Regions from separate parts of the Bacillus cereus group sp. BfR-BA-01316 genome, predicted to be linked through region 2. Evidence: predicted binding sites of a transcription regulator. Region 2 holds the regulator's gene; each other region holds the start of a gene.

Region 1 (3,143 bases), on a different contig from region 2:
CACCTCACTAAGATGACAGAAATTTTTAACACTTTAACTATTTCTGCAAAAAACTGAAATACCCTTGTTATTTTTTAAAAATATACGTTTTTTCCTTGAAAATGTTTAATTTTTTTCGAATTTCCATATAAAATATCGAATTTTGACGAATATTCATTGCAAACGCTTCATTTTCCTTACTATTTCTCGCCTTTCATTGTTGCTCAATATTTATTTTATTGGTTTCTCTCCATTTTTTACGCTATTTCTCACGTAAAATACAAGTGAAATAATCTATTGTTTAAAAATATTTCTCAACATTTTTTGTCACAAATTTTATCATTTCCCGACGGAAAACTCCCACCTCAAGGAATAGGTAGGACATGGTCCAATGAGTATGCGGGAGATGAATGGCGGTTAGGAAAAATTGCCACAAGGTTAACTCCTAAAGAATAAAGTGAAACTCTGCTCGCAAATAGTGGGATAACGCACAAAAGCACTCTATTCAAAAATAGAGTGCTTTTTCTATAAACGACCCTTCTCCAGCAAAAGGGGTATATTGGGGATATACAAGGGAAACCGGAAAAGGAATTTATATTCAATTATATATAAGTCCAGAAGGAGGAAGCAGTTTCCCACCTCTGAATTATTTATCAATTATTAAAGTACTGGTGCCATTGTTTCTTTTAATACTTTTACAGAATGAGCGAATTTCACTTTTTCTTCTTCGTTTAATTCAAGCTCTACGATTTCACGTACACCTTCGCGGTTAATAACAGCTGGAACACCTACGTAAGCATCTTTCTCACCATATTGGCCTTCAAGGTATGCAGATACAGTTAACACGCTGTTCTCGTTACTTAAGATCGCTTTAGTTACACGAAGTAGTGACATACCGATTCCGTAGTAAGTTGCGCCTTTACGCTCGATAATGTGGTAAGCTGCATCGCGTACATTTTCAAAGATTTTATCTAAATCTTCTTGGTTGTACTGTTCGTTGTTCGCTAAGATTGTTTCTAGTTTTTGTACACCTACAGTAGCGTGGCTCCATACTGGAAGTTCAGTGTCACCGTGCTCACCAACGATATAAGCATGAACGTTACGTGGATCTACATCTAAGTAGTCACCTAACATGTAGCGGAAACGAGCAGAGTCTAAAGTAGTACCAGAGCCGATTACGCGCTCTTTTGGCAAGCCAGATTCTTTCCAAGTTACGTAAGTTAAAATATCAACTGGGTTAGTTGCGATTAAGAAGATTCCATCGAATCCGCTATCCATAATACCGCGAACGATTTGTTTAAAGATCTTTGTATTTTTCTCAACTAAGTCTAAACGAGTTTCGCCTGGCTTTTGTGGTAATCCAGCAGTGATAACAACTAGATCTGCATCTTTACAATCTGCATAGCTACCGCTCCAAACTTTTGTTGGTGCTGGAGAGAATGGTACCGCATGGCTTAAGTCCATTGCTTCCCCTTCTGCTTTTGCTTCATTTACATCTACAAGTACGAATTCTTCAGCTACACCTTGGTTAATCATTGAGTAAGCGTAACTACAACCTACAGCTCCTGTTCCTACTAATACTACACGATTGATACCTTTTTTCATGTTAATTTCCCCTCTCTATTGTTCACATATATTTTATATTATTGTTTAAGTAATTAATTAAAATACTAATTTAATGTTGTTTAACTTCTTTACATTCATATTGTAGCACGATTCATTGTGAATTACTTCACAAATTATGACCTATTTGTGAACTTTTTCACATAGAGTGTAAAGTTATTAGAGTGCGGGTGAAATCCATCTCAATGGAGGCGTTTTCTTTAGATTGTGAAAGCTTTTTTCTTAGAAGTATCCCGATAAATGAAATTATATAGGCGATTTTCTGAATATATCGACCGCAACTCACATTATATCAGCGATTTTTGCAATATATCGCCTTATCGATAATGATAACATCATAAAAAAGCTGCCCCAAATAGATTACCTATTGAAAGACAGCTTCTTCTATATATTATTTATTTTCCACAGTAGCCCCTAATACAGCAGCCTTTACATAATTTTGACCGTTTAATTTTTGTAAATCTGCTGATGTTAGCCCTATTTTAAGAAAATACCTATAAATGCTTTTAGAGGTTTCTATAATGATCTTTTCATACTCCATCGCTCGCTCCTTTCTATTAGTTAGACGATTAGAATAGAAAAAAGTATACAAAAATCTATAAAAAAAAGCAGACTACTCAAAGTCCACTTTTACACAACAAAAAAGAGATAGCAGTTTATGCTATCTCTTTTAGTATGACCCGTACGGGATTCGAACCCGTGTTACCGCCGTGAAAGGGCGGTGTCTTAACCACTTGACCAACGGGCCAAATCTGGCAGAGAAGAAGGGATTCGAACCCTCGCACCGCATTCGCGATCTACTCCCTTAGCAGGGGAGCCCCTTGAGCCACTTGGGTACTTCTCTATAATATGGCTCCGCAGGTAGGACTCGAACCTACGACCGATCGGTTAACAGCCGATAGCTCTACCACTGAGCTACTGCGGAATAATTATGGTGGGCCTAAATGGACTCGAACCATCGACCTCACGCTTATCAGGCGTGCGCTCTAACCAGCTGAGCTATAGGCCCATAATAGATAAGCGGGTGAAGAGAATCGAACTCTCGACCAGAGCTTGGAAGGCTCTTGTTTTACCACTAAACTACACCCGCATTAAATTGAAAATGGTGAGCCATGAAGGATTCGAACCTTCGACCCTCTGATTAAAAGTCAGATGCTCTACCAACTGAGCTAATGGCTCATTTTGAAAGTGGTGCCGGCTAGAGGACTTGAACCCCCAACCTACTGATTACAAGTCAGTTGCTCTACCAATTGAGCTAAGCCGGCTTGCGATTTCAAAATGGTGGCTCGGGACGGAATCGAACCGCCGACACGAGGATTTTCAGTCCTCTGCTCTACCGACTGAGCTACCGAGCCTTTATGTAAAAAAATGGCGGTCCCGACCGGGGTCGAACCGGCGATCTCCTGCGTGACAGGCAGGCATGTTAACCACTACACCACGGGACCATTTGGTTGCGGGGACAGGATTTGAACCTGCGACCTTCGGATTATGAGCCCGACGAGCTACCGTACTGCTCCACCCCGCGATGATATAATATTTAA
Region 2 (3,143 bases):
TCAATGTCCAAATGGTTTGTAGGTTCGTCTAAAATAAGTAAGTCTGGTCTAGTTAATAATAATTTCCCAAGAGCTAATCGAGTCTTTTGTCCACCACTTAATGTAGAAATTGTCGTCTGATGCGTTTCAACTGGGAAGCCAAGACCGCTTAAAATCGAGCGTATATCCGCTTCGTACTGATAGCCGCCTTGATCTTTATAATCTAATTGTAATTGGTCATAATCAGCTAATAATTTCTCGTATATAGCCGCATTTGAAAAGTTTTCTTCTTTTCCCATCTCTTGCTCTAGCCTTCGAAGTTTTGTCTCCATCTGCTGTAGATGTGTAAAGACGGTTAACATTTCATCCCAAATTGTTAAAGACGTTTCTAATCCGGTATTTTGAGCTAAATACCCCATTGAGACATCTTTCGGTTTTATAATTTCACCACCATCATGAGATAACTCACCAGCTATTATTTTTAATAATGTAGATTTTCCGGCTCCATTTCGTCCGACTAATGCGATACGATCTTTTGTTTGTACTTCCAATTTTATGTTTGCAATAATCGTTTCTGCACCGTATAATTTCGAAAGCCCATTCACTTGTAATAATATCAATGTTTTCACCTCAAATAATTTCTTAACTTTGCCATGTTTATATTTCTCAATCATACTAAAAATAGTGTATAGTTTAAAATAAAGAGAGAATACTTCTTCTCTTTATTATACAAGGAAATTCATGAGTACTAAACTGCTGTATTTGATTCAAGTATATGAATAAAGATAGGAAGAGAGGAGAGGTTATATGGATCAACAAAAAATTCCACAGGCCACTGCCAAACGATTGCCTCTATACTATCGATTTATCCAAAACTTATCTCTTTCTGGTAAGCAACGTGTTTCATCAGCCGAATTGAGTGAAGCGGTAAAGGTTGATTCCGCAACTATTCGAAGAGATTTTTCATATTTTGGAGCGTTAGGGAAAAAAGGATATGGATATAACGTAAATTATTTATTATCATTTTTCCGTGAAACACTCGACCAAGATGATATAACACGTGTAGCACTTATTGGAGTAGGTAATTTAGGGACCGCTTTCTTACATTATAATTTCACGAAAAACAATAATACAAAAATTGAAATGGCGTTTGATGTTAGTGAAGAGAAAGTTGGAACAGAAATCGGAGGAATTCCTGTATATCATTTGGATGAATTAGAAGAACGTTTATCAACTGATATACAAGTGGCAATATTAACGGTACCCGCTACAGTAGCGCAAGCTGTGGCAGATAGATTGGCAGAAACGAATGTGCATGGTATTTTAAATTTCACGCCAGCACGATTAAATGTGTCAGAGAATATAAGAATTCATCATATTGATTTAGCTGTAGAGTTACAAACACTTGTTTACTTTTTGAAGAATTATCCACAATAAAACGCAGAGGAGACGACCTCTGCGTTTTATTATTGTTTTTTCTTTGTGAATTTGACTAAGATAAGGCGAAGTGCCAAATTAAAATCAATTGTTGCCATAACTGCAAATAGTATTGTCCACACATTCCAAATTGTATCTGTCACGTTCGTAATGGCGAATCGTGTAAAGATACATCCTAGAAGGAAGTATAGTGCAGCCATGAACAATGGTGAGTTTCTCATACAAAAAATCCTCCGATAAAGCCTTGCATTTTCTCGGCTTCTTTAATCATTTCTTGAATTTGCTCATTGCTTACTACAATTTGAGCGACTGCAACGAATGTATTCATCGCAACATGAGCTGCAATTGGAACGATAATACGTTTCGTTTTTACATATAAAAAGGCGAATACGAGCCCCATAGCAGTGTATACCAACAAGTGAGTAAAATCAAAATGAATCGCTGCAAATACAAGGGAACTAATGATAGCGGCAATAAAGAAGTTAAACTTCTTATAAAGTGTACCAAATAAAATTTTTCTAAATACGATTTCTTCTAAGATAGGTCCAATTATAGATACAACAATAAGGAACCAAGGTGTTGTTCTTGCGATGTCCATAAGCCTTGCTGTATTTTCAGATCCAGGTTTAATACCTAGTAAATACATTTCAATCATACCAGCGATACTTTGTGAGAAAAATGCTAAGAAGAACCCGATAAAAATCCATCCAATTGTAGCTGGAACAGTAGAGCGCATTTTATCTAAATGCCTGTCACGAATATCTGTTCTAAGTAACCAAAGTACAATGCATAATGCAATAAAGAAGCTAATGATTGCCCAATGGCCAGTTATAAGCTGAATTTTTTCCTCTCTAGTAAATCCCCTATTATCATATAGTCCAGTTTTCAGGAGAAGCGGTAACCCGGCAATGCCTGATAACTGCATTAAAATGTATGTAACGATAATCCACCAATATTGTTTTTTCAAATGGTTTAACCATCCTTTCTAACGCTAGTGTATGAGATAAGGTAGGATAACATGTAAATATGCTACCTACGATATAAACTTTCATTTGAATTATATTTTTTTTGTAAATAAGTATTTGAAAATAAAATAGGAGACAGGAAAAAGTTGTACGTTTAGCGAAAACAACTTAGGGTGTCTTTCATATTGTAACATACAAGAAGTGGGAGCAACGATTCATATAGTAAAGGTAGTAGAAGAAGTAATGCTATATAGGAAAGTGCATAAAGTAATTTGCGAAAAAATTATGATTTTTTTACTTGCAAAAGAAATTGAGATTATTTATTATTAGAAGTGTGTTAGCACTCGTGTGACTTGAGTGCTAATAAATAAAATTTACATAACAAAATGAGGAGGTTATTGTTCATGCTAAAGCCATTAGGTGATCGCGTTGTAATTGAACTTGTTCAAGCAGAAGAAAAAACAGCAAGTGGTATTGTATTACCAGACACTGCAAAAGAAAAACCACAAGAGGGTAAAGTTATTGCAGTAGGTACTGGCCGAGTGCTTGAAAATGGTGAGCGTGTTGCTTTAGAGGTAGCAGCAGGTGATCTTATCATCTTCTCAAAATATGCAGGTACTGAAGTGAAATACGAAGGTACAGACTACTTGATTTTACGTGAAAGTGACATTTTAGCAGTTATCGGTTAATTATATACATTTTAAAAATTCAAGGGGGTCAAATATTATGGCGAAAGATATTAAATTTAGTGAAGAAGCACGT
Region 3 (3,143 bases), on a different contig from region 2:
CGGGTGCAGGAACTGGCGGGACGTTTATGGGAACTGCGTCTTATTTAAAAGAAAAAAATATTGATATTAAAACGGTTATTGTAGAACCAGAAGGATCCATTTTAAATGGCGGCAAAGCTGGTTCACATGAAACAGAAGGTATTGGTCTTGAATTCATTCCACCATTTTTAAAAACATCTTATTTTGATGAAATTCATACGATTTCTGATCGAAATGCATTTTTACGTGTAAAAGAATTGGCGCAAAAGGAAGGTCTTCTCGTTGGAAGCTCTTCAGGAGCGGCATTCCATGCAAGCTTGCTTGAGGCTGAGAAAGCAAAACCAGACACAAATATTGTAACGATTTTTCCAGATAGTAGTGAGCGTTATTTAAGTAAAGATATATACAAAGGATGGGAATAAAAAATGAGAGCAAAGACAAAGTTAATTCATGGTATTCGCATAGGAGAACCTTCAACTGGATCTGTAAACGTGCCGATATATCAAACGAGTACGTACAAACAAGAAGCAGTTGGTAAGCACCAAGGATATGAATATTCTAGAACTGGTAATCCAACTCGTTCAGCTTTAGAAGAAATGATTGCAGTGTTAGAAAATGGTCATGCAGGATTTGCATTTGGTTCAGGGATGGCAGCTATTACAGCAACTATTATGCTATTCTCAAAAGGAGATCACGTCATTTTAACAGATGATGTTTACGGTGGAACGTATCGTATTATCACGAAAGTATTAAATCGTTTCGGTATTGAGCATACTTTTGTAGACACAACAAACTTGGAGGAAGTTGTAGAAGCAATTCGTCCAAATACGAAAGCGATTTATGTGGAAACACCAACGAATCCATTACTGAAAATTACTGATATTAAGAAAATATCCACTCTTGCTAAAGAAAACGATTTATTAACAATTATTGATAACACATTCATGACGCCATATTGGCAGTCGCCAATTTCCTTAGGAGCAGACATTGTACTTCATAGTGCAACGAAATATTTAGGTGGGCATAGTGATGTAGTTGCAGGCCTAGTAGTTGTAAATAGTCTGCAACTAGCAGAAGACCTTCATTTCGTACAAAACTCAACAGGAGGTATTCTTGGACCACAAGATAGCTTCTTACTACTTCGCGGTTTAAAAACATTAGGAATTCGTATGGAAGAGCATGAAATAAATTCACGCGCAATTGCTGAGTTTTTAAATAACCATCCGAAAGTAAATAAAGTATATTATCCAGGTCTTGAATCACATCAAAATCACGAATTAGCAACAGAACAGGCGAATGGATTTGGTGCAATCATCTCATTCGATGTAGATAGTGAGGAAACATTAAATAGAGTACTTGAGAAGTTACAATACTTCACACTTGCTGAAAGCTTAGGAGCAGTAGAAAGTTTAATTTCTATTCCATCACAAATGACACATGCGTCTATTCCGGCTGATCGCCGTAAAGAATTAGGGATTACAGATACACTAATTCGTATTTCTGTCGGTATTGAAGATGGTGAAGATTTGATTGAAGATTTAGCACAAGCGTTAGCATAATGAGAAAGTACTGCTTATAGAGCAGTGCTTTTTAAAAGGTTTTTTGTGAAAAGTTTCACAAAATGGACATACACAAATAAAATGATTTCATGTATAGTGAAGTCATGAAATATTACTCACGAACAATCTTGTGAAAAGTTTCACAAACAATGAGATTCATGTAGGAAGGCAACTCTATTTTTTTACGCTAATCGGGACTTATTATGACCTATAGGGACTTATAAGGGCCATGATAACAGAATAGGAGGAAATTTACATGGTAGTCAAAGAGAAAGCTGTAAATGAAATGCAAGAGGTAAAAGAGATGATTGATACATTAGTGAAGAACGGTCAAAAAGCTTTACAAGCATTAGAAGGTTTTACACAAGAGCAAATTGACAACATTGTTCATGAAATGGCGCTTGCAGGTGTTGATCAACATATGCCGCTTGCGAAGTTGGCTGTTGAAGAAACGGGTCGTGGTGTATATGAAGACAAATGTATTAAAAATATTTTTGCTACTGAATATATTTGGCATAGTATAAAGAAAGACAAAACGGTAGGAATTATTCATGAAGATCCTCATGAAGAAATAATAGAAATTGCGGAACCGGTTGGTGTAGTAGCTGGAGTAACGCCAGTAACGAATCCAACGTCGACAACGATGTTTAAAGCATTAATCGCGATAAAAACGAGAAATCCAATTATTTTCGCTTTCCATCCTTCTGCACAAAAATGTTCTATTGCAGCAGCGAAAACAGTATACGATGCTGCATTGAAGGCTGGTGCACCAAAGCACTGCATTCAATGGATTGACAGACCTTCTGTCGAAGCAACGAAACAATTAATGAATCATGAAGGTGTTGCGCTCGTTCTAGCAACTGGAGGAGCTGGTATGGTGAAATCAGCGTATTCTACTGGCAAACCAGCGTTAGGTGTAGGGCCAGGTAATGTACCATGTTACATAGAGAAATCGGCACATGTAAAACGTGCTGTTAATGATTTAATTTTATCGAAAACATTTGATAACGGTATGATTTGTGCATCTGAACAAGCTATCATTGTAGATAAGGAAATCTATGATGATGTTAAAACAGAAATGATAGCAAATAATTGTTACTTTGTAACAGAAGAAGAGAGAAAAGAGTTAGAAAAGCTTGTTATTAATGAAAACACATGTGCAGTAAATAGTGATATTGTTGGGAAATCAGCACAGTATATTGCCGAATTAGTAGGGATCACTGTACCTGAAGATACAAAAATGCTTGTAGCTGAAATTAAAGGGATCGGAGCAGCGTATCCACTATCTCGTGAAAAACTGAGTCCAGTATTAGCTTGTGTAAAAGCAAATTCATTAGAAGAAGGATTTACATATTGCGAAGAAATGTTGAATCTTGGTGGTTTAGGACATTCAGCAGTCATCCATTCTACAAATAAAGAAGTGCAAAAACAATTTGGTTTGCGTATGAAAGCTTGCCGTCTCATTGTAAATGCCCCTTCATCACAAGGTGGAATAGGTGATATATACAATGGGTTTATTCCATCACTTACACTTGGATGTGGTTCCTATGGGAAAAATTCAGTTTCCCAAAACGTAACAGCTACTCATTTATTAAATATAAAAAG
Region 4 (3,143 bases), on a different contig from region 2:
TTCTTCCTTTTAAATTTGGTCTAGTCATTAACATACTTCATCCCTACCTTCTCCGTTATTTATACTAAATATCTTTACGAACAATTGGCATACTCATGCAACGTGGACCCCCACGACCACGAGATAATTCCGAACTTAGTACCTCAATGACTTCTATACCATGTTCCCGTAATAAAGTATTGGATACATAGTTGCGATCATATGTAACAACTACACCTGGCGCAATTGCTAATGTATTCGAGCCATCATTCCATTGTTCACGAGCAGAAGCAATTACATCTCCTCCTCCACAAGGAATAAGAACTAATTCATTTAAGCCTAATACCTCTTTTAATGCTTCCATTAAAGAAGTACGATGTGTGATTTTAAGAGTTTCTTCATCTGAGCCTTTTTCTAAAATATAAATATTCATATTTCCTTTCGGCCCTTGAATGGCCGGGTGAATTGTAAATTTGTCATAATCGACCATTGTAAATACTGTATCTAAGTGCATAAACGCTCGGCATTTTAGAATTTCTATCGCTAACACTTTCTTAATTTTATTTTGTCGGCTAAAGAGATTTTTAGCTAAACGTTCAATTGCTTTAGCTGAAGTACGGGCAGATACTCCAATTGCAATTGTTTCTTCATTTAAAATTAGCTCGTCGCCACCTTCAATTGGAAACTTATAATCACGATCTAGCCAAATTGGCACATTGTGATTTGCAAATCTTGGATGATATTTAATGATGTACTCCATGAATAATGATTCACGTCTACGCGCCGGTTCTCTCATCTTATTTATCGTTAAGCCATCACCCACGGTAGCTGCTGGATCACGAGTAAAATATAAATTAGGCATTGGGTCTAAGTAAAACGGATAATGGTCTTCCATTAATTCGTATAAATGTGTCTTCTTACTTGTTTCAATTTCGCTTTTCCGTACACCACCCATAATTTTTTGAATTAATTCTTCATTTGAAAAGGAAAGTAAATATTCTTTTAAAGTTTGATGTGCAACATTTACGTCAGCCTGTCCTTCTTCTAAAATACGATCAACAAATTCTTCTCGAAGTTTTTTATCTACTAATGCCTCAGCAGCTAGTTTTTCTAAATAAAGAACTTCAACACCCCGATTGCGTAATGTTTGTGCAAAATAATCATGCTCTTTTTGAATAATTGGTAAGTATGGAATATCATCAAATAATAATTGTTGCAAATAATCTGGCGTTAAGTTTTCCACTTCTTTACCAGGTCGTTTTAATAAAACCGTTTGTAATTCCCCAATTTCTGAAGTAACATGTATCGGATGCTTCATTTGTTGTACCTCCTTTTAAATATGTTTGATGTCTTACAAGTACATAATAAATGCTATGCGCTTTCATCTTTGTGAAAGCATCCACATTATCATTGTGAAATATTAAACAAGTTATTTTTTAAAAATCATATAAATTTGTATTTTTATAACACTTTATCCCACTTTTTCAACAAAAAAAAATATATATTACGCATATATGTTGAATATTTAACTTCCGTATTTAAACAAAAATCCTGTTTTTAATTTTTATTAAAAACAGGATTTTTCATCTAAATAATTAAATTTAACCTTTCTTCTAAAATCTCCCTATCTGATTTCGACTGAGAAATTATAAGGCATGTATCATTTCCACATATACATCCTATTTTTTCTTTCCAATCTAACTCATCAAATAAAACACCAATAACATGTGCATTACCAGGTAATGTTTTAATAACCATTAATTGATCTACACAATCAATTTTTACAACAACCTCTCGTAATTTTTTCTTTAACTTTATATCAGTTTGTAAATGCTCTTCTGAGAAAAATTTATATATCATTAATCCTTCTTGAGAAGGTACCTTCGTTAAGTTTAACTCACGAATGTCTCGAGAAACCGTAGCTTGTGTTACTAATACATCTTTTTTTGCTAACAATTCTACTAATCTTTCTTGCTTCTCTATTTCATACTCCTTTACAAATTGTTTAATTAATCGTTGTCTTTTTTCTTTTTTCATAAAAGACACCCCTTTTAATATTATAGCTCGCTATAATTTTCATCCGAAAGGGACAGAACAGAATGTTGCGGAAACGTTCATAGTTTATATCTTTTAACTATAGATATTAAATCTAGCTAAAAAAGAGAAGGACAGCATTCTGTTCTTTTCTTTACATTGAAAATCGTTCAATCGTTTGTTTTAAATCGGCTGCTTGCTTCTCTAAATCTTTTAATAATTGATCGATTACCACCATATTTTTGGACTGTTGTAGCATCACACGCGCCACTTCTTGTGAACCAGCTGACGTTTCCTCTGCAATTGCTGCTACAGCCTTTGTTTGTGATCCTGTTTGCTGAATGTGACTTACTTGTTCATTCATATAACTACTAATTTGCTTCGTAGCATCGGCTACTTCTATAATACTTGATGACATTTCTTGTAAAATCAATTCAGTAGCCTCACCACGTTTTGCTTCTTCTTTAGCTATTTTCACTTGCCTTCTCATTTTCAACGCTACTTGTTGCACTTCTTCTTGCATATTCCGTAATAATTGCGATATGTTTCTCGCAGAATGATCACTTTCATCAGCAAGTTTTCGTACCTCTTCTGCTACAACTGCAAAGCCTTTTCCATGTTCTCCTGCACGAGCCGCCTCAATAGAAGCATTTAATGCTAATAAGTTTGTTTGGCTAGCAATCTCACTTACCACAGAAACTATTTGTTCCACCTGTTTCATTCTTTCTTCTAATTTCTGTACATTTTGCAGTGAATTTTCATTTTCTTTCGCCAATGTTTGAATGCCTTGAATTAAAGAAACAAAAACACGTGTGCTTTGACCTAAATCTTGAACCATTTCTGAAGACAACCCGTCAGACTGCTTTGCTTTTTCTTCTACTTCACTCGCAATAGAAGTCGTTGTATCTACAGTAGAAACAATGGCATGAATCGATGCTGCTGATTGCTCTGCACCTAAAGAAATTTCTGCAAGTGTCTCAGATACACCTTGCGATTGCCTTGTTGCTTCGCTTGTTTGTTTCCTAATTCGCTGAACTTGATTATTCGTATACGAGAATGTAGTATCAATATTTTTCACCATTATCCTTAAGTTTCCTAGCATCATATTAAATGCAACACTTAAAGATTTA

What was found. The regulator Rex, encoded in region 2, represses fermentation and respiration genes when NADH is low (regulators of the CRP and FNR family bind a similar motif). The targets are predictions, from matches to a motif close to TTGTGAAATATTTCACAA.
Region 1: MR071_RS10200 (L-lactate dehydrogenase) is a predicted target of Rex. The motif match lies at 1,700-1,717, and genes of this name have one in related genera.
Region 3: adhE (bifunctional acetaldehyde-CoA/alcohol dehydrogenase) is a predicted target of Rex. The motif match lies at 1,582-1,599, and genes of this name have one in related genera.
Region 4: arcA (arginine deiminase) is a predicted target of Rex. The motif match lies at 1,390-1,407, and genes of this name have one in related genera.

The regions. Positions count from the first base shown of each region.
Region 1 is NZ_JAKUGX010000009.1:135,938-139,080, forward strand. Features, by position in the region: gene MR071_RS10200 (L-lactate dehydrogenase) at 640-1,584, opposite strand; gene MR071_RS10205 (hypothetical protein) at 1,994-2,143, opposite strand; tRNA gene MR071_RS10210 (tRNA-Glu) at 2,279-2,350, opposite strand; tRNA gene MR071_RS10215 (tRNA-Ser) at 2,356-2,446, opposite strand; tRNA gene MR071_RS10220 (tRNA-Asn) at 2,453-2,527, opposite strand; tRNA gene MR071_RS10225 (tRNA-Ile) at 2,535-2,611, opposite strand; tRNA gene MR071_RS10230 (tRNA-Gly) at 2,622-2,692, opposite strand; tRNA gene MR071_RS10235 (tRNA-Lys) at 2,706-2,781, opposite strand; tRNA gene MR071_RS10240 (tRNA-Thr) at 2,792-2,867, opposite strand; tRNA gene MR071_RS10245 (tRNA-Phe) at 2,882-2,957, opposite strand; tRNA gene MR071_RS10250 (tRNA-Asp) at 2,972-3,047, opposite strand; tRNA gene MR071_RS10255 (tRNA-Met) at 3,051-3,127, opposite strand.
Region 2 is NZ_JAKUGX010000051.1:7,926-11,068, reverse strand. Features, by position in the region: gene MR071_RS24120 (ABC-F family ATP-binding cassette domain-containing protein) at 1-599, opposite strand, end outside; gene MR071_RS24115 (redox-sensing transcriptional repressor Rex) at 787-1,416, shown strand; gene MR071_RS24110 (YdiK family protein) at 1,446-1,637, opposite strand; gene MR071_RS24105 (CPBP family intramembrane glutamic endopeptidase) at 1,634-2,383, opposite strand; gene groES (co-chaperone GroES) at 2,786-3,070, shown strand; gene groL (chaperonin GroEL) at 3,108-3,143, shown strand, end outside.
Region 3 is NZ_JAKUGX010000002.1:214,345-217,487, reverse strand. Features, by position in the region: gene MR071_RS02840 (O-acetylserine dependent cystathionine beta-synthase) at 1-401, shown strand, start outside; gene MR071_RS02835 (bifunctional cystathionine gamma-lyase/homocysteine desulfhydrase) at 405-1,538, shown strand; gene adhE (bifunctional acetaldehyde-CoA/alcohol dehydrogenase) at 1,795-3,143, shown strand, end outside.
Region 4 is NZ_JAKUGX010000010.1:97,109-100,251, reverse strand. Features, by position in the region: gene argF (ornithine carbamoyltransferase) at 1-34, opposite strand, end outside; gene arcA (arginine deiminase) at 65-1,297, opposite strand; gene argR (arginine repressor) at 1,567-2,016, opposite strand; gene MR071_RS10775 (methyl-accepting chemotaxis protein) at 2,168-3,143, opposite strand, start outside.